3 regions of the Xenorhabdus sp. PB62.4 genome follow, and region 3 is predicted to be linked to each of the others. Evidence: predicted binding sites of a transcription regulator. Region 3 holds the regulator's gene; each other region holds the start of a gene.
What was found. Region 3 encodes PurR, which represses purine synthesis genes. Its sites were predicted from a motif close to CANGCAAACGTTTGCNTG; they were not measured.
Positions count from the first base shown of each region.

Region 1: guaB (IMP dehydrogenase) is a predicted target of PurR. The motif match lies at 2,740-2,757, and genes of this name have one in related genera.
Region 2: glyA (serine hydroxymethyltransferase) is a predicted target of PurR. The motif match lies at 7,756-7,773, and genes of this name have one in related genera.

Region 1 covers NZ_NKHR01000013.1:7,498-17,884, forward strand. Annotated here, with positions in the region: partial or broken gene Xenpb_RS11835 (IS30 family transposase) at 1-412, shown strand, start outside; gene Xenpb_RS11840 (nuclear transport factor 2 family protein) at 664-1,053, opposite strand; gene xseA (exodeoxyribonuclease VII large subunit) at 1,209-2,648, opposite strand; gene guaB (IMP dehydrogenase) at 2,822-4,288, shown strand; gene guaA (glutamine-hydrolyzing GMP synthase) at 4,367-5,944, shown strand; gene Xenpb_RS11860 (hypothetical protein) at 6,274-6,786, shown strand; partial or broken gene Xenpb_RS11865 (ISAs1 family transposase) at 7,166-7,866, opposite strand; gene Xenpb_RS11870 (TrbM/KikA/MpfK family conjugal transfer protein) at 7,959-8,228, shown strand; gene Xenpb_RS11875 (YadA-like family protein) at 8,309-9,667, shown strand; gene Xenpb_RS11880 (hypothetical protein) at 9,765-9,917, opposite strand; partial or broken gene Xenpb_RS11885 (transposase) at 9,873-10,325, shown strand; gene Xenpb_RS11890 (IS110 family transposase) at 10,209-10,387, opposite strand, start outside.
Region 2 covers NZ_NKHR01000004.1:240,538-250,924, reverse strand. Annotated here, with positions in the region: gene glnB (nitrogen regulatory protein P-II) at 1-92, shown strand, start outside; partial or broken gene Xenpb_RS05905 (IS630 family transposase) at 370-1,032, opposite strand; partial or broken gene Xenpb_RS05900 (helix-turn-helix domain-containing protein) at 1,033-1,659, opposite strand; gene Xenpb_RS05895 (HNH endonuclease signature motif containing protein) at 1,815-2,150, shown strand; gene Xenpb_RS05890 (bacteriocin immunity protein) at 2,164-2,418, shown strand; gene Xenpb_RS05885 (IS110 family transposase) at 2,946-3,947, opposite strand; gene Xenpb_RS05880 (hypothetical protein) at 4,356-5,285, opposite strand; partial or broken gene Xenpb_RS05875 (IS982 family transposase) at 5,587-6,182, opposite strand; gene hmpA (NO-inducible flavohemoprotein) at 6,330-7,535, opposite strand; gene glyA (serine hydroxymethyltransferase) at 7,880-9,133, shown strand; gene Xenpb_RS05860 (3-phenylpropionate MFS transporter) at 9,224-10,387, shown strand, end outside.
Region 3 covers NZ_NKHR01000028.1:25,741-36,127, reverse strand. Annotated here, with positions in the region: gene Xenpb_RS20535 (pyocin activator PrtN family protein) at 1-132, shown strand, start outside; gene gloA (lactoylglutathione lyase) at 205-612, shown strand; gene rnt (ribonuclease T) at 844-1,503, shown strand; gene Xenpb_RS16830 (Grx4 family monothiol glutaredoxin) at 1,607-1,987, opposite strand; gene sodB (superoxide dismutase [Fe]) at 2,347-2,925, shown strand; gene purR (HTH-type transcriptional repressor PurR) at 3,483-4,508, shown strand; gene punR (DNA-binding transcriptional activator PunR) at 4,512-5,420, opposite strand; gene punC (purine nucleoside transporter PunC) at 5,583-6,764, shown strand; gene cfa (cyclopropane fatty acyl phospholipid synthase) at 7,077-8,228, shown strand; gene Xenpb_RS16800 (riboflavin synthase subunit alpha) at 8,342-8,983, opposite strand; gene Xenpb_RS16795 (MATE family efflux transporter) at 9,248-10,387, shown strand, end outside.

The DNA of each region.
Region 1 (10,387 bases), on a different contig from region 3:
AACATTAGTTGAACGAAAATCGCTATTTATTCTCATTATTAAACTTGAAGATAAAACAGCGGAAGGTGTTGCAAAAGCGGCGACAAGGAATTTAGCACATATAAAACAAAAGATTAAAACTATCACTGTTGGTAACGGATTGGAATTTGCCGAACACGAACTTATCAGTAAAAATTTAGAGACAAAGATTTATTTTGCCCACCCTTATTCACCTTGGGAAAGAGGAATAAATGAGAACACCAATGGATTAATCAGAGATTACTTCCCAAAAGGGACCGATTTTAATCAGGTATCAGAGCGAGAGATAAATCTCGTCGCCAATCGATTAAATAAACGTCCTAGGAAGACACGAGGTTACAAAACACCGAATGAGTTATTTAAAGGAATATCCACTCGTTTACTTCGTTCATAACGGTGTTGCGCTTATTATGTGAATGCAAGTTTTATTGAATGAACTGTTTCTAATTAAATTTATTAAGAAGAGGGGGTGATTTTAAGATAAAAATTTATAGGTGTTACTATTATTAAAAGATAACTTCCTCTCAGAATTTATCTTTATATGAAAAAAACAATAATCTGGCATATAATTACGTCAGTATGTTATTATTGGAGTTTATCATCATATATTATCACTATATTATCTATTAGAAAATATAGTTATCTTTAACTCCTAAATCCAAGGTCATCATCATCTTCATTTCCCATAATTTTTCTTGTTAGCTCATAACAACACCTTATCTTTTTTTCGCTCACTGAAAATCGGGAAAAAACCTCGAACTCAATAATGGAACCATCCATTTTATTCGCCTTAATCATATGATGTGTATGAACATTTTCACCATGTTCAGCAATAGATAAAATAGTTACGTTTAAGTCAGTTAAAGACTTTCTTAATAGCTTTATATGAGAAATGAAATCATTAAAGGATATTTTTTTACCGTTTACTACTTGAAAATAATCCTTTGAGAAAAAAACGCCAATACTTGAGATTTCCAAATCATCATTTTCAAGTATATATTTCAAAGCATTTACTACAATATTAGAACAGGACACTGTATACCCCCATGAAAAAACAGCATACGATGTTATAGATTATAGTAGCTCAAATCTAAAATGCTCGCCGCAGGCTTTGGCTGAGGTACCGCAGCGGAGCGAGGAACGAACAGCCAAAGTGAGGAAGCGGAATTTCACCAATTGCTAAGTAGTTACTACCGATCATTTTCATCAATATTTCCATCTGGGTAATGATAACCGCCTAGATCGTAATATCCGTGTTTCAAAGGTTCTACATCAGGCGTTTTAGTTACTTTTGTAACCTGCGTCACCTGACTCTCAACCCAACCATCCTGCAATCGTGTTTTTACCATATCACCAGTTTTTACCTGCTTAACCTGTTTCAGCAACTTTCCATCAGGTGTTTCACTAATGCTGTAACCACGGCTTAATGTTGCCAATGGGCTTACGGCTTCCATCCGTGAACAGGAAATGGCAAACTTTTCCCGACAACGTCCTAACTGCCGCTCAATGGCCTGTTGCAAACGAAAATCAAGTTGCTGGATCGATTGATTATAATGGCGGATTTTCCGTTCGGGATTGGTTTGTAACAGTCTCTGGTTCAACTTCTCATATGAAATTGAATTTTGCTTCAGGCAACGTAATAAACTATCAATCAGCTTTTGGCGCAATTCAGCCAAATGATTTTGTTGCCGCGCCAGGCGCAAATCAGGGCGCTGTTGTTGAAGCCGATGGGACAATATATTAAACACGCGTTGTTTTTGGGCAAAGAAATAATCCATCGCCATTTCAAGGCGTTGTTGTAAGGATTGAACCTGCCTCAGTAACTCTATCTGATTGCGGCTAACCAGTTCTGCTGCCGCAGAAGGTGTAGGGGCGCGTAAATCAGCAACAAAATCTGCAATTGTCACATCCGTTTCGTGCCCGACAGCGCTAACAATCGGAATACGACTTTGGAATATCGCACGTGCAACTTGCTCATCATTGAAGCACCATAAATCTTCCAGTGACCCTCCGCCCCGTCCGACAATCAGAACATCACATTCTTGTCGCGCATTTGCCAGTTCGATTGCGCGAATAATCTGTAATGGCGCTTCGGCTCCCTGAACTGCGGTGGGATAAATAACAATGGGCAAGGAAGGATCACGCCGTTTCAGTATATTCAGAATATCGTGCAATGCAGCGCCACTTGCCGAGGTGATGACACCGAGTCGCTTTGCTGGTGAGGGCAGGTTTTTTTTATGGGTTTGATCAAATAGGCCTTCTGCGGTGAGCTTTTGCTTCAACATTTCAAACTGTTGTTGTAGCAACCCATCTCCGGCAGGCTGAATACTCTCGACAATCAGTTGATAGTCGCCCCGGGGTTCGTATAGTGTGATTTGTGCCCGTACCAACACTTGCTGACCATTTTGTGGACGAAATGTTGCCCTTAGATTGCTGCTTCGAAACATAGCGGCACGGATTTGTGCTCGTTCATCTTTTAATGTGAAATACCAATGTCCTGACGATGGCTGAGAAAAATTGGATATTTCGGCAGTTAGCCAAATTCTGCCCATTTCCAGCTCCAATAGCTGACGAACTGTCTGATTCAGACGGCTAACAGAAAAAATTCCGGTATTGGTTGGTAGTGACATGTGAGCTAGATCAAATTTTAAAACAAGGACTTAATTAAGTGATATTAATCTCCTTACCTGACTAATCAAGAATTTTTTTCAAAAAATGCTGGAGGCAACCGATTTCGGCCTGTATAATGCCGCGGCAATATTTTATCCCTCTTATTGCTCCATAGCCTGGTGAGATATTGCCCATGTTACGAATTAAAAAAGAAGCATTAACTTTTGACGATGTTTTGTTGGTTCCTGCCCATTCTACAGTCCTGCCAAACACAGCAGATCTGTCCACTCAATTAACTTCTACCATTCGCCTGAACGTTCCTATGCTTTCCGCTGCTATGGATACCGTGACGGAATCTTCACTGGCAATTGCACTGGCACAGGAAGGGGGCATTGGCTTCATTCATAAAAATATGTCAATCGAGCGTCAGGCTGAAGAAGTCAGCCGCGTGAAGAAACACGAAAGCGGTGTTGTTACCGATCCTGTTACTGTAACGCCACAAACGACTCTGCGTGAAGTCCATGAATTGACTGAGCGTAATGGTTTCGCCGGTTATCCGGTGGTCACCGAAGAGAATGAATTGGTGGGTATCATTACTGGTCGTGATGTCCGTTTTGTTACCGATTTGGATCAGCCGGTGACTGCGGTGATGACGCCGAAAGCGCGTCTGGTGACAGTAAAAGAAGGCGAAGCCCGTGAAGTTGTTTTGCAGAAAATGCACGAGCAACGTGTTGAGAAAGCGTTGGTTGTTGATGATAACTTCCACCTGCTCGGCATGATTACGGTGAAAGATTTCCAGAAAGCAGAGCGTAAGCCAAACGCATGTAAAGATGAACAAGGTCGTTTGCGTGTTGGCGCTGCGGTTGGCGCAGGTGCCGGCAATGAAGAACGTGTTGATGCGCTGGTCGCGGCGGGTGTAGATGTGCTGCTTATCGACTCTTCTCACGGTCATTCGGAAGGTGTTTTACAACGTATTCGTGAAACCCGCGCTAAATACCCTGATCTACAAATTATCGGCGGTAACGTAGCAACCGGAGAAGGTGCTAAGGCGCTGGTGGAAGCTGGTGTGAATGCGGTTAAGGTAGGTATCGGTCCTGGCTCTATTTGTACGACCCGTATCGTAACGGGTGTGGGTGTTCCTCAAATCACTGCAATTGCAGATGCAGTGGAAGCATTGGAAGGTACTGGTATTCCTGTTATTGCAGACGGTGGTATCCGCTTCTCTGGTGACATCGCTAAAGCAATCGCGGCAGGTGCATCGTGTGTGATGGTAGGTTCAATGCTGGCTGGTACAGAAGAATCTCCGGGTGAAATCGAACTTTATCAAGGCCGTTCATTCAAATCCTACCGTGGTATGGGTTCTTTGGGCGCGATGTCCAAAGGTTCTTCTGACCGTTACTTCCAGACTGATAACGCAGCAGACAAACTTGTGCCGGAAGGTATCGAAGGCCGCGTGGCTTATAAAGGTCTGCTGAAAAGTATCGTGCACCAACAAATGGGTGGCCTGCGTTCCTGTATGGGCCTGACTGGTTGTGCAACCATTAATGAACTGAGAACTAAAGCAGAATTTGTTCGTATCAGTGGTGCAGGTATCCAGGAAAGCCATGTTCATGACGTGACGATTACCAAAGAATCACCAAACTATCGTTTAGGTCTGTAATCTATTTAGGGTGGCCCGTAATCGGGCCACTGACTTTTTAAACTTTTAATTGCCACTTGTTTTTGGAATTCACCTCAAATGACAACTAATATCCATCAGCATCGTATTCTGATCCTTGATTTTGGCTCGCAATACACTCAGCTTATTGCACGCCGCATTCGTGAAATTGGTGTTTATTGTGAACTTTGGACATGGAATGTCACTGAAGAGCAAATCCGCGAATTTAACCCGAATGGTATTATCCTTTCTGGTGGACCGGAGAGTACAACTGAGCACGATAGCCCACGTGCCCCGGAATATGTTTTCAATGCAGGTGTACCCGTATTGGGTATCTGTTATGGCATGCAAACGATGTCCATGCAGTTGGGTGGTCAGGTTTCCAACTCTGATGAGCGTGAATTTGGTTATGCTCAGGTTGAAATTAAGCAGGATTGTGAACTATTCCGCGATATTCAAGATGCACTGAGTGAAGCCGGTAAACCTCTGCTGGATGTATGGATGAGCCATGGCGACAAAGTGACTGCTATTCCGGCTGACTTCACGACCATTGCCAGCACAGATACTTGCCCGTTTGCTATCATGGCTAATGATGAAAAACGTTTTTATGGTGTGCAATTCCACCCAGAAGTAACTCACACTCATCAGGGTTTGAATATCCTGAAACGCTTCGTTCTGGATATCTGTCAATGTGAAGCGCTGTGGACACCGGCTTCCATTATTGACGATATCGTAGAGCGTCTGCGTGCGCAGATTGGTGATGATCAGGTTATTCTGGCCTTGTCTGGCGGTGTGGATTCTTCTGTCACAGCACTGTTACTGAACCGTGCAATTGGTAAGCGCCTGACTTGTGTTTTTGTAGACAACGGCTTGCTGCGCTTGAACGAAGCAGATCAAGTGATGGATATGTTCGCCGGTAAATTTGACCTGAACATCGTTCATGTTAAAGCAGAAGATCGCTTCTTGTCTGCGTTGGCGGGAATTAATGATCCGGAAGCCAAACGTAAAACCATTGGTCACGTCTTTATTGATGTGTTTGATGAAGAAGCTTCGAAACAAACTCAAGTTAAGTGGCTGGCACAGGGCACGATTTACCCGGACGTTATCGAATCTGCGGCATCAGCAACGGGCAATGCCCATGTGATTAAGTCTCACCACAACGTGGGTGGCTTGCCAGAAGATATGAAACTGGGTCTGGTTGAACCATTAAAAGAGCTGTTCAAAGACGAAGTTCGTCGTATCGGTCTGGAATTGGGACTGCCATATGAGATGTTATATCGTCATCCATTCCCGGGCCCGGGCCTTGGTGTTCGCGTATTAGGCGAAGTGAAGAAAGAGTACTGTGACTTACTGCGCCGTGCTGATGCTATTTTTATTGAAGAACTGCATAAAGCTGATCTGTACCATAAAGTGAGTCAGGCATTTACCGTATTCCTGCCAGTCCGTTCTGTAGGCGTTATGGGTGATGGCCGTAAATACGATTGGGTTGTTTCCCTGCGTGCGGTAGAAACCATTGACTTTATGACTGCCCATTGGGCACATTTGCCATATGATTTCTTGGGTCGTGTATCAAACAGGATCATTAATGAAGTCGCTGGTATTTCGCGGGTGGTCTATGATATTAGCGGTAAGCCACCAGCGACGATTGAATGGGAATGATTTAACGTCTCCCCCGAGCCTCACCAAATTATCATGATGTTCTAATTAATGCCCTGATTTCAGGGCTTTTTTGTCTCTGTGTTTCACCAAATTCCCGCATTCGTGTACATTTGTGTTTATGTTGATACTGTCAAATAGTGTCTAAGAAGTTGGTATGTTCCATGATTCGAAATGGCCAGAAGATCCTGATGATCTATTCGTTGGCGAGCGGTGGTATTACGGTGAAGTGGCGTAATAGTTTTGCTGTATTTCTCAATTTCCCTACATTCGCTAACGTAAGTAAGTCATCTATAATTTAATCTCCACCAATGCTAAATAAGGAAGCTTTCATGGCTATGCTGAAAGAGAGACAGCTTATGATTATTCGAGCTATGAATGATCAAAATCGCTTAATGCAACCTATTAGTGAAGAGAAATTACAGTTCCTCGGAGAGACGCTTGGATGGGATCAATTAGCTGACGACATAAACTATTTAATAAAAATTGGGCTGGTTAATCATGATGCAATCCTTTTTGATATTGATGGTGGTTATGATTTTAATCCAGAAGCAATGACGCTTACCTCTGCTGGTGTTGATTACGTTAATACGGACATAATAGGTAATGAAATTAATACGGTTATCATCAATATCCATAAAAATACACTGGAACAGATTGAAACAATAATTAATGCTGCGAACTTGTCTGATACTGAAAAGAAAATCCTTTTACAGTTAGTGAAAGAGAAAGGTGCAGAATTTGTGGTTGGTAAGTGCGTAGAGACCTTATTTACTCATACTGATCTGGCTGTTGCTGTGCTTTCAAAGATAGTAAATCCAAAGATAGTAAAAAGAACTTTTTGATTCTCGTTGATAAGCCGGAACTCCCGGCTTAAACCCTCACAACCTTTTCTATAAATTAATTATTTTGGCATTCATCACTAACTCTTAGAATATGATGGAATTTTTATCTGATAGTGGTTCTATAATAAAAAATACAATGTGTCTTCGCATTATATTGGTATGTGATTTTTTTTGCTGCATTTTAACAATAAAGAACAACGTGTAGAAAAGAGTCAGAAAATTATGTTTATGTCTAAGAGAGGGTTATGAGAAGTAGGAAAGTGAAGTTAATTATATTGATGTGGCCTTTTTCATTAAATTGATAAAATAGGTAGTGCAATATTGCGTTGCAAAAAGGAATTAATTATGACTAAACAGCAGCCTATCTCCATTTGGCGATTTCTATCCGACCATGTCCTTGTTCTATTTTAATATTTTTGCTTTGACTGGCCGCAGAGACCTTTTCTGATAAGGCATTTTTCACTGCCCGGTGTAACGCCGCCTGGTTTCCTTTGACCGCCAGAAGATAGTCCCCGCCTTGTTTGACAATACACTCAGCAATTTTAGTCTGACAGCCCATTGCATCAATGGTCACGAGACAACCTTTGATATCCAGCAGCGCAATGAGTTTGGGAATGGCCTTTATTTCATTGGACTTTTTATCTGTTTTTAATTGCCCCATAACGACGCCATTTTGGGTGGCAAATGCACTCACCATATGAATGGCTGACTGTCGATCCTTTCGGTCATAAGAGCCCCGCAACCGTTTTCTATCAATCGCAATGATCTCCCCCGCCAAGTACGTTTACTGACAGCTTGTATCCAACGAATAAAACAGTGTTGGAATTGGAATGGGTCAAGGCGGGATACAATACGGGCAATGGTATCATGAACGGGCAGCCCGGTAAGAAACAACGCCTTTTGTTGAAGCCAATCCAGATGTGTTTCGCCAAAGTCTTCGATATCTTCCCATCCTTCAGCGCCCGCAAGGATGGCACACATCGTCAGGAAAAGAACGTCAAATAAGGGATAACTGATTTTTGCAGACTGCCGTGGGTCGGTTAACTCACCAAAATATTGAGAAAAAGCCTCGACACTCATGAGGGCACTCCCGGAAAAAGGAGTATAAGATCATAACGTTATTTACAGGTCAAATAATTTTAAGTTGATTTAAAAACGTTCGTGATCTTGCCCTGGCAGGACGTTGTGATGCAGACTATCTGAATAAGACGTTTTATGAAACTAAAGAAGTCTTAGAGTGCCAGAGCCGCGGCAAGGAAGAATATTGCAACAGGGTTACATATTACCGTATTAACAATGTATTACCAAAGTATTGCGTTTCCTACATTAACCACGAATGGACTGATTTAAACAGCACCTTGCACTATCAGGGTGCAAGTGAATGGATCAAGAAAAATTCAGTTTCTGGTTGGAACAATCAGGGCGGCAAGTGGATTGACTAGCGTTTGGTTGGTGCAGTGTGCTGCAACACACCGCACCTGCTGATTACAAAATTAATATTAAATTCAAAGAGGTATCAATCATGGAATCAACACTTAAAAATGTAGCACAAAAAACTATTCTGTACTCTCGGAATAAAGGTATTAAATCGGTAACTAATAAGAAATTAAGTGTATTAGTTGTATTAATTTCTTCTGTTTTAGGTTCGGGAAATGTATATGCCGGTAATAATACTATTTTCGGGGATGGTGCTAGAGCGCAGCAAAATAAATCAACGGCTATTGGCTACAATGCTGCGGCAACTGGTAATGCTTCTACTGCATTAGGTGCTGATAGCGTTGCTTCCGGTTGGGAAAGTACAGCATTAGGCGAGAAAGCCAATGCAACAGGGAGCGCATCTACTGCGGTAGGTAATCACGCTCATGCAACTGGGGATGACTCTATCAGTATGGGATTTAACGCTGAAGCCAAAGCCAGTAATTCAATGGCATTTGGTAATAGATCAGTAGCTGACAGAGAAAATACAGTTTCTTTTGGTAACAGTAATAATCAAAAACAAATTGTTAACGTTGCAGACGGTACACAGAAAAATGATGCTGTTAATAAAGGACAAATGGATGTTGTAGACCGAAAAGCAACGGAAGCAAAAAACACAGCTAATCAGGCAAATAATACTGCTAATCAAGCAAATAAAACAGCAAGCAATGCAGTTACAAAAGCTGATACCGCTTTTCAGCGTGCAGAACAAGCTGAAAAAAATGCTAACGCTTATACCAATTCTAAAATTACAGATACAAAGAGTGAATTAAATCAAAATATTAAAAATTCAAAAAAAGAAGCCATTTCAACAAGCAACAGCTATACAGATAGCCGGATTACTGACAATAACGTGATTATCAATAAAAACATTGATAACGCGAAAAATGAAGCGATTACGACCAGTAATAATTACACTGATTTAAAAATCACTGATACCAAAAATGAATTAAATCAAAATATCGATAATTCAAAAAAAGAAGCCATCTCAACAAGCAACGGCTATACAGATAGCCGGATTACTGACAATAACGTGATTATCAATAAAAACATTGATAATGCGAAAAATGAAGCTATTTCATCAAGCAATGATTATACCGATTATTGGTTTAATCAGTTAGACGGTAAAACGGACTCGCGCTTTAAACAAGTGGATAAACGTATCGACCGTTTAGAAAATAAAGTCAATGCGGGATTAGCTGGCGTTACCGCGATTGCATCAATTCCTTATGTTGCCGAAGATAGATTTTCTTTTGGTATGGGAGTTGGTAATTATAAAAACGGTAATGCAATGGCGGCAGGCTTTCAATACAAGCTGTTCACAAATACAAATGTGCGTTTAAATTTTTCATGGGATAACGAAAGTAACTCAGCCGTTGGCGCGGGTTTCGCTGTTGGTTGGTAAAAAATAAAGGCAGGTCTAACCCTGCCTTTTTAATGACCGAAATAGTGTCCTCCCTTTGATCTGTCGGTGACAAGAATACGCCATAAGAGGGTTCTCCTCACGGTACGCGTGACTCAAGAAGGGCCTGACGGCTGGTCTCTTTACTGTCCTGTCCGGGGTATCTGTCAGGAGAAACCCGCGTATTTTCTGACAGAGGCTTTATCCTATGGCTGAAATTCAACAAGGCGTCATCGGTGATGTTGATACCCATAAAGACCTGCACGTTGCAGCGGTCGTTGATCATCATAATGGTGTTGTGGGGAGCGAATTTTTTCCGGCAACCCGAAAGGGATATTGCCAAATGTTATCCTGGATGAAGTCATTTGGGACACTAATCCGGGTAGGTATTGAATGTACGGGGTCATATGGTGCGGGTTTATTACGCTATTTTCAAATGGAAGGTATTGAAGCCCTTGAGGTGACTGCGCCCGATAGAATGGAACGCAGAAAGCGGGGGAAAAGTGACACGATTGATGCTGAATGTGCAGCCCATGCGGCGTTTTCACTCATTCGTACCGTCACACCTAAAACGCGGGACGGTATGGTTGAATCTCTTCGCGTTCTGAAAGTCTGCCGGAAAACAGCCATCGCGGCCCGGCGTGTTGCACTGCAAATGCTTCAGTTCCTTCAGACGCTGCTGCTGTTCTTTGAGTTCAAACAGCAGTTCCTGAAATAGTTCGC
Region 2 (10,387 bases), on a different contig from region 3:
CCGGCAAAATCGGCGATGGTAAAATTTTTGTTTTCGATGTTGCCCGTGTGGTACGTATCCGAACTGGTGAACAGGACGAAGAAGCAATTTAGCTCGAATTCTGGATAAGGAATTGACGAAGTGCCTGTTCCAAGAGCAAAGTTTTGGTGAACGCCAAAAATCGCTCTGGGGAGGAAAATGAGATGGCCTCTCCCACCCTATAGCAGTAAATTGACAGTGTGTTTTTCTTTTAGAAGAGGCCATCTCATTACACGCCCTAACGAAATACAAATTGGGTAGTATGTTTCGTAAAGGACAATACCCACAAGAACTGGGATACCTAATTTCATCCGTGGCCTTTCTTTATCAACTATAGCAGAATCAATATAATCAGGCATATTGAACATGCACCATAAAAAGTTCATCAATTGAACATCTTTCTCGTCTTCTTATCGCTTTGACTTCAGTCCATTTCGGTTCGATGGGATTCAAATCCGGACTGTAAGGTGGTAACCATTCCAGTTGGCATCCATGGTCTGCTATCACTTTTATCGTGTCTTGGCGTTTATGGAAGGGAGCATTATCCATCACAATTACTGCCCCACCTGGGAGCTTTGGCAGCAAATCTTGTGTCATCCAGGCATGAAAGACATCCGCATTAATGTTTCCAGAAAATAAGCTTAAGGTCACGAAGGTCTTTTTGAGGATGGCGCCTATGACATTAATGCGGCCTTTAGCCTGCCAATCGTGTGTACCGAAGCAGCGCAGCCCTTTTGCCGAATAACCGTGTGTACGGGGCATCGACTGCGCAAAACCGCTTTCATCCAGATAAATAATCGGTTTGCCTGTGTGTTCATGGTCGCAAATGCGCTCAATAAACGCCTGACGAACCTGAACGTCAGCGTTGGGATGTTTGAGTGTTTTTTTTTTGAACGTAATATTGAGTCGTTTCAACGCGTAATGAATAGCCGACTGTGAGACACCCAAGCGTTTTGCTCTTTCCCATTGATAGTCATCAGGGAAATGTTGAACATCAGCGATAAGGGCCTCATCACTTGTAATCGGTGTCTTGGTGGTGTAGAGCTTGGCAAACGCCACCTTACTGTAGGTATCGACAAACGTCTGTTGGTAAATCCGGCCTACGCCTTTCAACGTCCCCCCATAGAACGTATCTTGTGACTCCAGATAACCGGGGTGGGCAGTGTCGATTTCACCGCAGGCCTCATCATCCTGTTTCTTTCTCTCCAGTGCCACCACTTGGGCTTCCGTCAGGCTGATCCCGGTCTCAGCAACGTGTTTTTCAAGGGCCCGTAAGCGCTTTTTAAAGTTTTCCAGATCGTGCCTGAGCCAAATGGAGCGCACCCCACTGGGTGAGACAAATATCCCTATTTTACGCAGCTCATTACTCGTTCTCACTTGTCCATGTGCCGGGTAATCAATCGCGTATTTAACAACAGCTTGTTACGTTTCCGGATCGCCCCTGTTTTTGAGATTGGGTGTTCTTCTATTCTGGTTGATGAGTGCCACAATACCTCCGGTTTCAACCAATTCTTGATAACGGTAAAACGTGTCTCGTGATACCCCCATCACTTTGCACGCTTGGGAGACGTTGCCCAGTTCCTTGGCAAGATTGAGAAGACCCGCTTTGTGTTTAATAATGGGATTGCTAGTATGTAGCATGAGAGTTACCTCGTAGTTTCTTTGATTTCAGATTCAGCACCTTTAATCAAAGCGGGTAACTCTCTTCTTTTCAAACCGAAGTGTCAGATCTCATCTGAACTAATACAGCTGAGTAAAAATCAATCACCTCATCTTCACTTGTACTTTCTTTGTTAATGCGACAGAACCGTTCAAATTCATCTCCTATACCCAAAGAAGTAGCAAATAAGCTAAGAGGAAAAAAATTCAGTTCATTTAATAAATTTAGGCAGGCTATATGGACCGAAGTTGGAAAAGTTCCTAAATTAATGAGCCAAATCAAATCAAAAAACAATAAAAAGGTGATTTCAAACGGTAGATCACCATTTGCCCGAAAAAAAGATCAGGTTGGTGGACGGAAAAGGCTTGAATTACATCATGTTGAAGAAATTCAACATGGCGGTGAAGTCTATAATGTTGACAACCTACGAGTGGTCACCCCGAAAAACCATATTAAAATTCATTCGAAATAACAGAGATTGACTTATGAGCAAAAATAAACTTGAAGATTATACTGAAACTGAATTTTTGGCCTTTGTAACAAAAATTTGTAACGCCGATTATGATACGGAACAACAAGAAGATGAGGATGTCTCCGAGTTCGAACGCCTGACTCAACATCCTGACGGGAGTGATTTGATTTATTATCCAGAAGAGGGAGATGATGACTCCCCAGAAGGTATTCTGGCTCGTGTTAAAAAATGGCGTACAGAGAACCAATTGCCAGTATTTAAGAAGTAAAAACCTCTATATACACAGCCCCCGTATAGGGGGCTAACATTTCTGAGTAATCAGGATGCCAATATTGGTCAGCACACAGCCCCCGTATAGGGGGCTAACATACTCATCTTCTTTCCTTTTCTGGGAGGAGTCTTGTAAAAAAAAAGCTACTTTTTACCTAGGGCGTGTAATGAGATGGCCTCTCCCACCCTATAGCAGTAAATTGACAGTGTGTTTTTCTTTTAGAAGAGGCCATCATCATGAATCTATGGTCACTCCCATTTTTGCAATACTGAAATTGAAAATATGTTGGCTTGCTTAAATCTATCCGGCGGCTCAATGAGCAAGTGTACTCGCGCCTTAATGAGTTCTGCGCCTGACGAATCTAACAACACGCTCGGCTTCACTGAGCCATTGACGTTTACAGGTTTTTCATCAGGCCGATAGGCCGTTTATGTCATCAATAATTAGGCTTCGCAAAACCAGATAGGTCACTATTATTTTCCCTATTTATTCAAAAACACGATTGCTTGCCAGAATCACCTTATTTATTCAAACACCGCTTTTTTTGTTAATATCGCCCAGGCGATCCGAGCCAGTTTATTGGCCAACGCGCAGGCCACAACGCAAGAGTGCTTTCGTGTTAGCTGTTTTTTGACCCACTCAGCCAGTTTTCCTGACTGATAAGCCAGTTTCTGTATATAAACCCGGGCACACTGAACCAGCAACTTTCTCAGTTGTTTATTGCCTCGTTTGCTGATACCTAAGAGCGTATTACGCCCTCCCGTACTGTATTGTCTCGGCACTAGTCCCGTCGAGGCTGCAAATTCCCGGCCGCGAGCATATTGTTTCCCGTCACCTAACAATGAGGCCAGCATGCTGGCCGTGATGGGGCCGATCGACGGAATAGTTAGCAATCGCTGAGCACCCTCATCTTGTTTAATTGCAATATTAATTTCTTGTTCAATCTCGCTAATTTGTTCAACCAGATACAGGTAATGGGCGTGTAGGCGTTGGAGCAATTGCACCAGATAGGGCGGTAATTCATTTTCAGCGATGACCTCAGATAACCGTTTTATCACCGCGATCCCTTTGGGCATGCTGATCCCAAATTCCAGCAAGAAAGCGTGCATCTGGTTAGTGGTTTTCACTTTATCACCCACCAGAGATTCCCGGACACGATGTAATGCCCGCATAATTTGCTGGTTTTCCGTACGAGGCTGGACAAAGCGCATGGAAGGCCGAGAGGCGGCTTCACAAATAGCCTCGGCATCAATGAAATCGTTTTTGTTGCTTTTGACAAACGGCCGGACAAACTGCGGTGAAATCAATTTAGTCTCATGGCCTAAGGCTGCGATTTTTCGCGCCATGAAATGTGCACCGGCACAAGCCTCCATAACGACGGTGGCGCAGGGAGTCACATTCAGAAACTCAAGAAGCTTGGTTCGGGTCATTTTCTTACGATAAAGCGCTTTTCCATTTTTATCCTGACAGTGCAGGTGGAAAGTATGTTTACCGAGATCAATACCAATAAGTGCTGTACTGTTCATGATGATGGCCTCTTCTAAAAGAAAAACACACTGTCAATTTACTGCTATAGGGTGGGAGAGGCCATCTCATTACACGCTTGATTTCATATTCCATCGCAAAATGTCAACAGTCCTTAACAAAATGACTATACTTGACATTGTTAAAAATAAAATAACGACATGAAAATCATTCTGAGATTAAAAACACCGCAACTATTATATTTGAGTGTTTACATTACACATAATCTTATGAAAACAGTACTTTCAATCCTATAACTCCCAAAAAAGTCATCAACAAAAAAAAGGATTGTCTGGATGTCAATGGCGAGAAACGTTTATGCTTTGTAAGGGTGCACAAAACAACTGCCAGCAAGATGAGAGCTGCCGTTGAAGATGGTAACTCCTTGAGGTGAGATACAATTAAGCTGCTCATCGATAATCCTCACCATTACCAAAACTAAATGTAATTCTCTGCCTTCGTTCATCCCTTTGACCGCCCATTGCAATCATTTGCTCTACAAGGGAATTAACTGATACATCTGTAAATGAGTGACCGTTCGAACTATATCGTTCACGTTTTCCATTTGGATGCGTAAAATTTTCAATTAACCCTTCATTACTAAATCGGCTGAATGATACTGTTCCATGATAATCAGACTGCGAAAGTGAGCTGAGAATAAATCGAACAAAACCAATACAGTAGGCTACAAACCAAGGTCTTTTGAATAAGCGTTCATACCTGTGCTTTTCTGGATAGAGATAGCTTTCCAGCTCCGTACAGTCATAATCAAGCTTTTTCCCTTCCACATGTAGATAGCCATACATTTGAAAGCCAAACCATGGGAAGTTGATATGAGGGTTTATGGTTCTTCTTGCTCTCTTACTTTTCGCCATTCTTTTTGCCAAAAGCACCAAACATCTGTCTGATTTATCGAGAACATCGAACCAAGATACAGGTGAAGGTTGCCCCCAGTATTCAGCATCAAAAAGCAAATTATATAATTGAACAACATCCAGATCATTCATCTTTGCGATGCGATTATTTTCGATTGCCTCGGTTATTGTTCCTGGTATAGCTTCCAGTTCAGCTAATTGAAGGTATTCCTCAGAAGAAATTTTGTCCCGATATGCCTGAAGTACCTCACGCATTTCATTGAGTCTTAGTTGCTCCTGTTCCGTTGCTCTCCGATTAATTAATTCTCCCCAACTGGAGCAACGAAAGAAATAAGCAACCATTTCTTGAGCATGACCAAGAGAAACTCGACAATGGTTCCTAAGAAATCTTGCTTGCTGACGAAGCTGCTCTACAGAAGACAGATGATGAGATGTAGCATTATCGATTTTCAGACGTGAGAGCATGATCTTTTCCTTTTATAATACTCTGAGGCCTGTAAGCACAGAGCAATTAAAAGAAAATGCCCTAAAAATTGATAAAACAGCACAAAGCGCGAAGGCGAGTTTGTCTACAGGCAGACAGGTTTGCGCGAACCTTGAAAAGGAATGTAGAACATACCTCTCTTCCCGTCAATAGATGACTACTTCACAATTAGGGCAAACGGGTCTAAATTGAACAGTTAGTTCAGCGATGTGCCTTCAGTACATAAAGGTAGGAACATCGATGGTCGTTTGTGATTTACAATCCGTTTTCTGTCAATGATGCCCCATAAAGAGAACCCGTTAATTCTTTTGCTAATTCGTGGACAGGTTCCCGATCATCCACATTACCCGAGGTGACTTTAAGTGCCAGAATTTCGCCCTGATGGTTAAAAATCAAGTGTAATTTGAAACCGTAAAACCATCCCATTGAGGTTCTTCCTCGTTTGGCTACCCCGTCAAACACCTTATGGCGGGGAATACGGATGTTATGACACACGCGCAGCTCGTGGAATCAATAAACGCAATTCCCGTGGGTTTCCCTTTTAATTGAGTCAGATAACTGCACAGTGGTACCAAAACGGAAGGCGCGACACTGACAAAACGAGTATAACTGAGCAGGGTTGGAAAATCGTTATGGTGATATTTCCAACTATGCGCCAGATAAAAATGTTTGAAATCACGGTAATGCGACATATGAAAGAGGATCAGGATGGTCATGATTTCACTGGGATACATATGACCTTGTCTGCGGCGCAGGCGATACCCCTTATTGAGACAAAACTGCTCCCATTGAGGAATGAAAAAACGACAAAAGTCATCGACATCGCAGAAAATTTCAACTAATTTGTTCTTTGCTCTTGGAACAGGTACTTCGTCAATTTCTTATCCAGAATTCAGGTTAATTAACTAAAGCCTTTTATAACGTGATATAGGAATATTGGCAATTAGTTCGCATTTGAATGGGAGATGGTCGTAACATCCCCCATTGTGTCACTGTTATCGCTTAAGGTGTTGCAGTTATCTGTGTTAGATCACTTTATGTGGGCCAAAACATTCATAGTGGATATGTTGTTTATCAACACCTATTGCCAGAAGTTGGTTAGCAATGAATTGCATGAAAGCTACTGGCCCACAGAAATAGAATTGCATTCCTTCTACTGCTATTAATTCTTTTACGAGAGAAAGATCCATCAGCCCGGTATGCTGATAATGTATGCCTTTCTGATCTATATCTCGTGGTTCGCGATACCAAACCTGCGAATGCAAATTAGGCATAGATTGAGAAATTTCATTTACCTTATTTGAGAAGGCATGATAGCCGCCATGCTCTGCGGCATGGAACCAATTCACTGTTCCTGTATGATGTTGATTATGCAGATGTTGTAGCATACTCATCATTGGCGTTAAACCTACACCCGCTGAAATCAGCGTAACGGGTGTATCATGCTGGACATCAAGGAAAAAATCACCGCGTGGCGCTGCCAGCATCACGAGATCGCCTTCCTGTACTTTATCATGCATGAAGTTTGAAACCTTGCCCTGAGATTCACGCTTAATCGCAATCTGGTAATTGCTTCCGTTTGGTGCTGCGGTCAGAGAATATTGGCGAATTTCACGGTTCTCAAAAGCAGGATCTTCTATATAAATCCCTAAATATTGCCCCGGCTTGTAATCCATGACCTTTTCACCATCAACGGGAACAAACTCGAAGCTGGTAATAACGTCACTTTGTGGTTGTTTCCGGCTAACACGGAATTGACGTAATTCACGCCAACCGCCTTCCAGAGATTCACCACTTTGATAAATTTCTTCTTCTCGATTGATAAAGACATTGGCCAGCACATTGTAGGCTTTTCCCCAGGCACTGAGAACTTCATCACCAGGATGGAACATTTCGTCAATTGTCGCCAGTAAGTGCGTACCTACAATCTGATAATGTTCGGGCTTAATGTTCAGGCTCGCGTGTTTATGAGCGATTTTTTCTACCGCAGGCAATAAAGCAGACAGATTATCGATATTAGCCGCATAAGCGCAAAGGGCATTGAAAAGCGCTTCACGCTGATCACCATTGAGCTGGTGGCTCATGTTAAAAATATCTTTTAATTCAGGATGATGCTTGAACATACGTTCATAAAAATGTGCAGTCAGCTTGGGGCCTGTAGAAACGATTAATGGAATGGTGGATTTTATGGTTGCGATAACCTGACTATCTAGCATGGGGATCTCCTGAATTTTTCTCAAATGATGCTGAAGTCTATAACTTGCATTTTAAATACAACTTATAGTGTTTGGGAATAGGTTCAATTGAGAAAAGAAGATCATCTTGATTTAAATCAAAAATTTAGAATTTGTATTACCAGAAACCCTGACTAAGATCACAAATATCATTGATAAATTGAGAATTGTTGATTCTATAGTCAGTTATTCAACTTCCAATGCGCTGTTAATCCATCATGCAAACGTTTGCGTAAATTATCTTGTCAAGACTATCTCATTTAGTAAAAAGAGTTTACACTGTGTGGCATTCTGGCCCTCAGGGGTATTTTTTAGAGAAGTAGCTGAGTCAGGAGAACCAAATGTTAAAGCGTGAAATGAATATTGCGAATTACGATCCCGAACTGTGGCAGGCGATGGAACAGGAAGTTTATCGTCAGGAAGAACACATTGAATTGATTGCTTCTGAAAACTACACCAGCCCAAGAGTTATGCAGGCTCAGGGATCTCAGCTCACTAACAAGTATGCGGAAGGCTATCCGGGTAAACGTTATTACGGTGGCTGTGAATATGTTGATGTGGTTGAACAACTTGCGATTGACCGTGCAAAAGAGCTGTTTGGTGCAGATTATGCAAACGTCCAGCCACACTCAGGTTCTCAGGCTAATGCCGCGGTATACATGACACTGTTGAAACCCGGCGATACGGTTTTAGGAATGAATCTGGCACACGGCGGTCATTTGACTCATGGTTCTCCAGTTAACTTCTCCGGCAAACTTTATAACATCGTACCTTATGGCATTGATGAAAAAGGTAAAATCGATTACGACGATATCCGTGCCCAAGCGCAAAAACACCAACCAAAAATGATCATCGGTGGCTTCTCTGCTTATTCCGGTGTTGTTGATTGGGCGAAGATGCGTGAAATCGCCGATGAAATCGGTGCCTATCTGTTCGTTGATATGGCTCACGTAGCGGGTTTGGTTGCCGCTGGTGTTTATCCAAACCCAGTTCCTCATGCGCATGTTGTTACAACAACAACGCACAAAACTCTGGCTGGCCCGCGTGGTGGCCTGATTCTGGCCAAAGGTGGCGATGAAGAATTTTACAAGAAGCTGAATTCTTCTGTTTTCCCGGGATCTCAGGGTGGCCCACTGATGCACGTCATCGCGGGTAAAGCTGTTGCACTGAAAGAAGCAATGGAACCTGAGTTTAAGGTCTATCAACAGCAAGTCGCTAAAAATGCGAAAACCATGGTCGAAGTATTCCTGCAACGTGGTTATAAAGTTGTTTCTGGTGAAACGGAAAACCATCTGTTCCTGCTGGATCTGGTAGATAAAGATATTACGGGTAAAGATGCTGATGCTGCATTGGGGCGTGCCAATATTACTGTTAACAAAAACAGTGTGCCTAACGATCCGCGCAGCCCGTTTGTGACTTCTGGTATTCGTATCGGGACACCTGCAATTACCCGCCGTGGCTTTAAAGAAGAAGAAACCCGTGAGCTGGCAGGTTGGATGTGTGATGTGCTGGATAACATCAATGATGAAGCAACCATTGAAAGCGTTAAGCAGAAAGTTTTGAACATCTGCGCAAAATATCCGGTTTACGCATAATTAAAAATAAAGTGTAGTTTAGTAATAAGCCCGACTCATGACGTTAGTTTTGAGCGGGTTTTTTTGTATTTGAGAAATGAGGGTATTTGGATGGTTATTCCATCAACATTTTGGCTAGGGTTAGGTTATTTCACTTATTTTTTCTCTTTCGGTATCTTTCTGCCTTTTTGGGCTGCCTGGTTAAAAGGTGAAGGCATTGAGCCTTCAATGATAGGAATATTACTGGGTGTTGGATTGGTTGCCCGATTTATCGGTAGTCTGGTTATTTCTCCCACGGTAAAAGATCCATCGAAATTAATTAAGGCGTTGCGATTCCTTTCATTGCTGGCGTTGCTTTTTGCGGTTGGATTTGTATTTGGTAGCCATTGGGCATGGCTTTTCTTTGTCATGATAGGTTTTAACTTATTTTTCTCGCCACTGGTGCCTTTATCGGATGCTTTGGCCGGAACATGGCAAAAACAATTTACTTTTGATTACGGCAAGGTGAGAGTCTGGGGTTCGATTGCATTTATTATCAGCTCTGCGCTGACTGGTATATTAATGTCTGCCAATGGCATAAATTTCTCAATCAGCAGCCTCGACATTGGCTGGAGTATGCCATTTGACAGTCTGAATGGCTGGATTGGCAAAGAGGTGTTTGGAACACACCATATCATTCTCGCTTTCCTGATTTTCAGTATTGCTGTCATGCTGCTGGGAATGATGCTGAAACCCGCCATTATGCCCGTTGGTCAAGAGAAGATCACGAATACTAATACCGTCTCTTTTAAAGAACTTTTGTCTGAAAAATCTGTGTGGCAATTTTTAGTGTGTGTAACGCTATTGCAGGCTGCACATGCGGGTTACTATAGTTTTGGCACTATTTATTGGGAGAATGCAGGTTACTCACCATCAACCATTGGTTATCTCTGGTCGTTAGGCGTTGTGGCAGAAGTCCTCGTCTTTACTTTCAGCAAACAGTTATTCCGTCGTTGGAGTGCACGTAATCTGTTATTGCTATCCGGCATCTGTGGTGTGCTTCGTTGGGGATTAATGGGAACGTCAACGGAATTACCCGTGCTGATTATTATTCAGATCCTGCATTGCGGTACTTTTACCGTTTGCCATTTAGCAGCAATGCGTTTTATTGGAGCCAGAAAAGAAAATGAAATCATCCGATTGCAGGCGACTTACTCCGCTTTGGCAATGGGAGGAGGGATTGCTGTTATGAGTGTGATTGCTGGTTTTATGTATGAACATATCGATGGTGGTATA
Region 3 (10,387 bases):
AATAACAGCCAGAAGTCACCGCTAATCGTTCATGTAAATGATCTGGCAGCATACATTGACAAGCAAAGAAAGTTAGCTGCAAAGAAACTGGAAAGAATGCAATTTATTAAAAGAAAGGAAAAAACGAACTAAATAAGATATTATTAATAGCCGCCGGGTGCTGGCGATATGGCACCCTAAAACCATAAATATCAAGAGGTAATCATGCGTTTACTCCATACTATGATCCGTGTTGGCGACATGCAGCGCTCGATTGATTTCTATACTCAAGTAATGGGCATGCGTTTACTTCGCACTAGTGAAAATCCAGAGTACAAATATTCCCTTGCATTTGTTGGTTATACTGACGAGAGCCAAGGCGCAGTTATTGAGCTAACCTATAATTGGGGAGTTGAAAGCTACGAAATGGGAACTGCATTTGGGCACATTGCGTTAGGTGTTGATGACGTTGCGGCGACCTGTGAGCGTATTAAACTCGCTGGCGGGAATGTAATCCGCGAAGCAGGGCCTGTCAAAGGCGGAACAACTGTTATTGCTTTTGTTGAAGATCCCGATGGCTATAAGATCGAGCTTATTGAAAACACAAGCGCGAGTAGTGCATTAGGAAACTAATTAACCGATAAGTTTTGAGTTGCAGCCTTGTTGGCTGCTCTCATTCCAGCCACATAGTTCACTATACTCTCAATGATTCCTTTTTTCATAAGCACTCTGCATTTTGAAATCTATTAAGTAGATCCTTTCCATTGGATAAATATTACTTCTGCAAGACATAGCAAATTTTGTCATAATACGTCCTATTCCAGATTTAAAAACAGAATCCTGAAGTTAAGAACTAAAAATCAGATGTCTAATAAAAACGATCAAAACATGCTAAGCGGGCGCTTTCGCGGCTACTATCCGGTTGTCATTGATGTCGAAACCGGTGGTTTTAATGCGCGTACAGATGCTTTACTTGAAATTGCTGCAATCACTTTAAAAATGGATGAGGAAGGCTGGCTGATGCCCGCTGATGCACTGCATTTCCATATTGACCCTTTTGAAGGTGCTAACCTTGATCCTGCCGCTCTGGCATTCACAGGCATTGACCCCACAAATCCCTTAAGAGGGGCAGTCAGCGAATACACTGCATTGCATGCTATTTTCAAAATGATCCGCAAGGGTATGAAAAACACTAATTGCAACCGTGCAATCATGGTCGCCCATAACGCCAATTTTGATCATAATTTTGTTATGGCAGCCGCAGAGCGTTCCGGGTTAAAGCGCAATCCATTTCACCCATTCGCGACATTTGATACTGCGGCTCTCAGTGGGTTGGTTCTTGGTCAGACGATCCTTGCTAAAGCTTGCATCACTGCGGAAATACCATTTGACAGTAATCAAGCACACAGCGCGCTTTATGATACCGATCGAACTGCCCTGCTTTTCTGTGAACTCGTCAACCGTTGGAAACGACTTGGTGGCTGGCCATTACCTTCCGCAGATACTGCTGACAACGAACCCTAATACATTAATTATAATATATTAATTCTGATACATTAAGCCCCACCCCTATTATGGGAATGGGGCTACAGGAATAATTTATCATTCCGATGAATTATTCACTTATTTATTCTTGTTCACGGTATTTGTCAGCAGTTTCTTTGATTAAAGCCTGTAATTCACCGCGCTGGTACATCTCAACAAGAATGTCACAACCGCCAACCAGTTCACCATCAACCCACAACTGAGGAAACGTTGGCCAATGCGCATATTTAGGCAATTCAGCACGAATATCTGGGTTTTGCAGAATATCCACATAAGCAAAACGCTCACCGCAGGCAGATAATGCCTGAACTGCCTGTGCAGAGAAACCACAGCTTGGCAATTTAGGAGAACCTTTCATGTACAGCAGGATTGGGTTCTCACTAATTTGGCGTTTAATTTTTTCAATAGTTTCTTCAGTTGTTGTATTAGTAACTGTGTTAGTGTTCGTATTCATAGTCGTCATTTTTGCTTCCTTAAACTGCAAGTGCTATTCATCAGCATCAGAAAAGTTTGATTCAGAATACCACTTTCTACTCTGATTTTTCTACCGCGAACTTTCCGTGGCAAATTTTTGCCATGATTTACAACAAGTATTCATCAGGTATTTTATCCTAATTAGCCGTATTAAGTTCATGTTATAGTTCAGTTCTACGCCAGTTCGCAGCTAAGTAGCATCTTTTCTCCTGTTATTTAGCAAAAAAGTTGTTAAGATAATTATCAAAACAGCAACATGATAATAAGCTTAAATTTGCTCTGCCCATGATTCAGTATCTAAGTCATGGTTTACAGAGCCAAAAAACCGATATTAAAAAGGAGCATGCAATGTCTTTTGAATTACCAGCATTACCTTATGCCAAAGATGCCCTGGAACCACACATTTCTGCAGAAACTCTGGAATATCATTACGGCAAACATCACAACGCTTATGTTGTAAACTTGAATAATCTGATTAAAGAGACCGAGTTTGCCGGAAAATCACTGGAAGAAATCATCAAAACATCTGAAGGCGGCATCTTCAATAACGCAGCGCAAGTCTGGAACCATACTTTCTACTGGCATAGTCTGTCACCAAATGGTGGTGGCGAACCAACCGGAAAAGTAGCAGATGCTATCAATAGTGCTTTCGGCTCTTTTGCTGAGTTCAAACAGCAGTTCACTGACGCCGCCCTGAAAAACTTTGGTTCTGGCTGGACATGGCTGGTCAAGAAAACTGACGGCAGCCTCGCTATCGTTAATACTTCTAACGCAGCAACTCCACTGACAGGCGAAGATAAGCCAGTACTGACAGTTGACGTTTGGGAACACGCATATTACATCGATTACCGCAATGCGCGTCCTCAATACCTGGAGCACTTCTGGGCTTTAGTCAACTGGAAATTTGTTGAAGAAAATCTGGCTTAATAAGATTAATTCTCGTCCCTGTTTGAAATAACAAGGGCAAGTGCACCTGTTCACCACATTATGAACAGGTGCACCTACCCTTGGAACAAGTAATGTTATACCTCAATTCTTTTTCTCGAACTCGATCAGATAAGGCAAAGGCTTCCCAGAAAAACAATCATGATTAATGCACTGCTGGCAGCCAATAATCCCAACTTCAGATCTGTATCCATAGACTATCCTCAATGTGAAAATTAAGATATCTCAATACCATAAGCTTTAGATGGTTATTTATTGCATTATTTAAAAAACTATACTGTAATCCTTGAACCATACTCTTTATAACATCGATTATTACTTTCACTTTTGAGCTAGATCAGACAAAATTCAAGGTTCATCGCTAAATTATTGCCAACCATCACTCTATATATAAATATATTGGCAAACGCTTAACAAATATCTATATCCAATAGCTTTCAGGTTGCAAAGTGACACAAGTTAGAGCAATCAACCATGTGGCAGCCTGAAAAATGAAGGGTATATAAATTTAGACCATAAGGTCAGGAGTCCTTTTTATCATGGCAACGATTAAAGATGTGGCTAAACGCGCTGGTGTTTCGACCACAACCGTATCCCATGTTATCAATAAAACCCGCTTCGTCGCCGAAGATACAAAGGCTACAGTTTGGGCTGCGATTAAGGAGCTGAATTATTCTCCCAGCGCCGTTGCTCGCAGCTTGAAAGTTAACCACACCAAATCCATTGGATTGCTGGCAACATCAAGTGAAGCCCCTTATTTTGCTGAAATCATAGAATCTGTTGAAAATAGCTGCTATGGCAAAGGCTACACACTGATTTTGTGTAATTCTCATAACAATCTTGATAAGCAGAAAGCTTATCTCGCAATGTTAGCGCAAAAACGCGTAGATGGTTTGCTGGTAATGTGTTCAGAATATCCTGAACAACTTTTAGGTATGTTGGAAGACTATCGTAATATTCCCATGGTAGTTATGGATTGGGGAGAATCCAGAGGGGATTTTACTGATGCAATTATTGACAACGCTTTTCATGGTGGTTACTTGGCAGGTCGTTACCTTATTGAACGCGGCCATCGTGATATTGCATCTATTCCGGGGCCATTGGCAAGAAATACCGGAGGCGGACGTCATCAAGGTTTTCTCAAGGCACTGAGAGAAGCCAATATTACTATTCGGGACGAGTGGATTGTACAAGGTGATTTTGAACCTGAATCTGGTTATCAGGCCATGTGTAAAATCCTGAATCAAAAGCATCGCCCAACTGCTGTTTTTTGCGGTGGTGATGTTATGGCAATGGGTGCAATTTGCGCAGCCGATGAATTGGGATTACGCGTTCCGCAAGACATTTCTATCATCGGTTATGACAATATTCGTAATGCCCGCTATTTTACACCAGCATTAACAACCATCCACCAGCCCAAAGAACGTCTGGGGCAAATGGCCTTCTCAATGCTATTGGATAGGATCGTTAATAAGCGTGAAGATGCACAAACTATTGAAGTCCATCCGCGTCTCGTTGAGCGTCGCTCCGTGGCGGATGGACCTTTTATCGATTATCGCCGTTAATAGTTAATTTTCCTGCAACCACTCAGCATTAAGTGTTTCACTATCTCCAAGATAATTAAGTAACCAACTTAATGCTGGTGAATGGCATTCTTCTGACCATGTTAAGCAACATGGGCTATCAGGCAGTGGTTGTTCAAGTTCCAGTGCAACCAGCTTTCCTTTACGGATCAACGGCAGTGCACGATGCTTGGGCACCATCCCGACACACAACCCATCCATCAGGCAACTCAATCCGGCATCCCAATCAGGCACAACTAATCGCCGTTGGTTATCCAAGGCCCATGTATCGCGTTTAGGTAAGTTGCGCGAAGTATCTTCAAGACACAAACTGGAATAAAGCCGAATTTGATCATCGTTCAGTTTTCCCGATATTGCAGCCAGTTCATGTGCAGGGCTGGCGACACACAACCAGGGCATGAATCCCATATCCCTAAAGCTATATCGCTCACCGACAGGAGAGGCACGTGTCGCCCCAATGGCAACATCTACTCTCTCATCGACAAGAGCATCCCATACCCCATTAAAAACTTCAGGATAGATAAACAATTCAATATCTGGAAAATGGCGGTAAAAATCCAAAATCAACTGAAGTGTCCGCTCCGGCTTTACAACTTGATCAACCGCAATACTGAATTGTCCCCGCCATCCATTAGCCACTTGCTGGCACTGGTGTCGGGTGTGATTCATTTTTTTGATAACAGATCTAGCCTCCTTGACAAAAATAACTCCAGCCTCAGTTAAATCCACATCACGGTGACGACGTTCAAATAAAGGTACTGCCAGCCATTCTTCAAGTTGTTTTACCGTATAGCTGACAGCGGAAGGTACACGATGAAGTTCTGATGCGGCAGCGCTAAAACTTCCTGTTCTGGCAACAGCATCAATAACCTCCAGAGAGTATTCAGACCACATATATATTCCTTTCAAATTTTTTCACAACATGGTGCAAATATTACCGTTTCACAAGTAAAAATCATGCCATATAAAATAAGCCGGGTATCTCCTTATCAACTACCACGTCAAGTTATTAATACTATTTATTAACATTACTTATTAACACCATTTATTAATATTATGGCAACAAATAAAAACTCAATTTCATTCATGTTTTATCTCGCCGGCCTGAGTATGCTCGGCTATTTGGCTATCGATATGTATCTGCCTGCTTTTGATGCAATGAAAGCAGAATTAGGTACATCAGAAAACGCCATTAGTGCGAGTCTTAGCATTTTTCTTGCCGGCTTTGCCTTTGCACAACTTTTATGGGGACAATTATCTGATCGCTTAGGCAGAAAACCTGTTCTTATTATCGGACTATCTCTGTTTTCCATTAGCTGTTTAGGTATGCTTTGGATAACGGATGCCACTCAATTACTGGTACTGAGATTTATTCAAGCAGTTGGCGTCTGTTCTGCTGCGGTTTCCTGGCAGGCTCTGGTCGTCGATAGATATGATACAGAGCACGCCAAACGCGTTTTTGCCATGATCATGCCTCTGGTTGCTCTTTCTCCCGCCCTCGCTCCTTTATTAGGCGCATGGTTATTGATCCATGATGGTTGGAGGATCATTTTCTTTGTTTTAATGATAGTAACTCTCTTACTGTTAATGCCAACACTTTGCCTGACCAATAAGCTCAATAACATTGAAGTAACCACGGATAAGAAGACAGTTTCTTTCCTTACGTTACTAAAATCCCCTGTTTTTAGTGGAAACGTATTGATTTATGCTTCTTGCAGTGCTGGTTTTTTTGCCTGGCTGACTGGATCGCCCATAATTTTGAATAATATGGGTTATGATCCTACCAATATTGGCCTAAGTTATATTCCCCAAACCCTGGCATTTATGATTGGCGGTTATGGTTGCCGTATCTTGCTGGAAAAAGTGAAAAGCGAAACCGTATTCCCGTTCCTATTGGTGGGTTATGCTGTAAGCATGATCATTATTTATTTAATTTCCATATTAAGTGAACCTTCATTTATGGCTATTCTTGCTCCTTTTTGCTTTATGGCCGCAATGAATGGAGCCTCCTACCCTATTGCCGTGGCAAAAGCGCTTTCGGTCTACCCTAAGAACAGCGGTAAAGCTGCTGCATTACAAAATGCTCTTCAATTGGGTCTTTGTTTTGTTGCAAGCTCATTTGTTTCTATCTTTATGAAATATCCTCTCTTATCTACAACAACAGTTATGGCTCTTACTGTTGTTCCAATGGCAATAGGTTATTGGCTACAAAAGAAAAATGTGGAAGAAAACCACTAAACATAAATTAAACAATTTCTCAAAAAAATAATAATTAAGAACATTATTATCTAAAGGTTACAGCATTATGTGACCTTTAGATGATTGTTTAAATATCATTTCACTCATATACTCATACCTATTCTTCATTCTAAAAACTCGGAATTTGAGGTTTTGCAGGGCATTGACGCTCTTCTTAAATTTCAAGGCAGATAGGCAATTTTTTAGTTTAATATCTATATTATTTCTAACAATCCATTATGGCTTTAATATAATAAAAGTCAGCTACAAAACGATACCTCAAAATTCCATCACACAAATGTTGGAGAGTATATGAGTTCATCTTTCGTTGAAGATAAAAAAACAATAACGGATTCTTGGCATAGAATCGCCCATGAATTGCTTCAAGAAGCTGATATTGATATCAATGGCAAACGCCCCTTCGATATACGCATTAAAAATCCTGATTTTTATAAGCGAGTATTGAAAGAAGGCTCTTTAGGACTGGGTGAAAGTTATATGGATGGCTGGTGGGAATGTGATCGCCTTGATATTTTCTTTCATAAAATATTACAGGCCGGTTTGGATCGTCGTATCCCCAAAAATACTAAAGATATTTTGCAGATAATTATCTCTCGTATATTTAATTTACAATCTCCAAAACGAGCCTGGATTGTCGGTAAGGAACACTATAATTTAGGTAATGATTTGTTTACCCGAATTCTTGATCCTTATATGCAATACTCCTGTGGTTACTGGAAAGATGCCAATACCCTGGAAGAAGCCCAATCCAATAAACTCCGTCTTATTTGTGAGAAACTACAACTAGCTCCAGGCATGACTTTATTAGATATCGGTTGTGGATGGGGTGGTTTGGCTGCCTATGCCGCAGAAAATTATGGGGTATCTGTTACTGGAGTCACAATTTCAGCTGAGCAACAAAAATATGCTCAGGAACGCTGCAAGGATCTAGATGTAAAAATTATCCTTGAAGATTATCGAAACCTTAACCTTCAGTTTGATCGCATTGTTTCCGTTGGCATGTTTGAGCACGTTGGCCCCAAAAATTATGACAATTATTTCCAGATAGTGAAACAGAACCTGAGACCCGATGGTCTGTTTCTTCTCCATTCTATTGGTTCTAATATCAATAAATCCGGCACCGATGCCTGGATCACCAAATATATCTTCCCCAACGGTTGCTTACCATCAATTTCAAAAATAGCCAAAGCGACTAATGGAAAATTTGTCATGGAAGATTGGCACAATTTTGGCGCAGATTATGACCTGACGCTTATGGAATGGTATAAGCGCTTTACTGCAAGCTGGCACGAAATAGAACATAACTACAGTCCGCGTTTCAAACGGATGTTCAGCTATTACTTGAATGCCTGTGCAGGTGCATTTCGTGCGAGGGATATTCAACTCTGGCAAATCGTATTTAGTCCGCAAGGTATTGAAAAAGGATTGAGAGTACCCAGATAAAAATTTACTTCATCGCTCGGGTTCGAGAAGCTACAGAAATGTAATTTCTGTAGCTTTCATGTTCAATTCAGGGCGTTGCCACAAAAACATTTACCATAACTTGATAATATTTATTATTCTTCAGGTTGTGACAACAATCTTTCCTGTTCTTTCTGTGCCATCACTCGTTCAACGGTATCCACAATCGCTTGAGTTTGTGGATCAATCTCAATGTTGACCTTTTGACCAAGGCGTTTTTTACCTAGTGTCGTGCGCTCCAAAGTTTCTGGGATCAAGTGGACACAGAAACGGTTATTCACAACGTCCCCTATTGTCAGACTAATTCCATCGATGCCGATAAAACCTTTATGCAGGATATATTTCATCAATTGTTTATCGTGGATCCGAAACCAAATTTCATGATTATTTTCTGAAGTGAAGATCTTGGCAATTTCTGCTGTCGTAATAACATGACCAGACATCAAATGCCCGCCAATTTCATCGCCAAATTTAGCCGCCCTCTCCAGATTGACTAAACCACCGACGTTAAGTTCACCAAGGTTGGTCAAACGCAGGGTTTCTTTCATTAAATCAAAGCTAATTAAATCGCCATCGATCTTGGTTACAGTTAAACAACAGCCGTTATGGGAAACAGAAGCTCCCGTTTCAATTCCGGGTAATAATTCAGCCGGAAATTTAACAACATGGGTCCGAAAGTGCATTTTTTCATCAATGGCAACTATCGGCGCTTTTCCCTGAACGATACCTGTAAACATGGGAACCTCTTTAATCATTTTACATTGCAAAAGTTAGTTTAACCCACTCACCACTTTTAAACACTAGTTTGGTTGAGTGTAGTTTTAGTTGAATATAGTTTACTTTACTTTATTGAGTACAAACATCGTGCAATGATTGGCTTAATAAAATGAGTCCTATACAATAGGAAAGCTTATAAGCGATACATTTTCCACTAACATCGTTTGCTCGCAGAAATATTCTTTGTTTTTCTACTTAATTTTTAATCAAAAAAGGTGTAGTACGTGCAGAAGTATTTAAATGAAGCGCGTAGTTTGCTCGCTTTGGGAATTCCCGTAATCATCGCCCAATTTTCACAAACTGCAATGGGTTTTGTCGATACAGTCATGGCAGGTAAAGCCGGGGCTGTTGAGATGTCAGCAGTTGCCGTTGGTACATCAATTTGGCTGCCAACTATCCTGTTTGGTCAAGGTCTATTGCTTGCCCTAACACCAATCGTGGCACACATGAATGGCTCTGGTCACAGAAAAAATGTTGCTTCTCAGATCCAACAAGGATTCTGGCTTGCAGCTTTCCTTTCTATCTTAATTATCGCGGTATTGTATAACAGCCGTTTTATTATAGAAGCACAACATAACGTTGATCCTGTATTGGCGCAAAAAGCCACAGATTTTATCCATGCCATTATGTGGGGTGCGCCAGGTTATTTATTTTATCAAGTATTACGCGGCCAATGTGAGGGGTTGTCGAAAACCAAACCTGCAATGGTTATAGGTATTGCCGGCTTACTGGTTAATATTCCCGTCAATTATATTTTCATTTACGGTAAATTTGGTGCACCAGCATTGGGCGGTGTTGGTTGTGGTGTTGCAACAGCAACGGTTTACTGGGTTATGTTCCTTCTGTTGCTTGCATATGTAAGGCATTCTCCTGCTCAAAAAGATATTCAAACATTTAGTCATTTTTCAGGCCCTAAATGGCATACCCAAAAACGAATTGCACTGCTCGGCTTGCCTATTGCACTGGCCATGTTCTTTGAGGTAACACTTTTTGCAGTTGTTTCATTGCTGGTTTCTCCGCTTGGCGTCGTCGCGGTTGCCGGACACCAGATATCGCTTAATTTCAGCTCTATGATGTTTATGTTCCCGCTGTCATTGGGGATCGCTGCAACTATTCGGGTTGGTCATAACCTTGGTCAAAAATCAACTGAAGGTGCGAAAATATCCGCTTACACCAGTCTTGTTGTTGGCTTAATCCTTGCTGTTATGACGGCAACGTTCACGGTATTGTTCCGCGAACGCATTGCATTTATGTATAACGACAATCCTGAAGTTGTCATTCTTGCCTCCCATTTGATGTTGTTTGCGGCGATTTATCAACTTTCTGATGCCGTTCAGGTCATTGGCTCAGGCGTATTGCGTGGA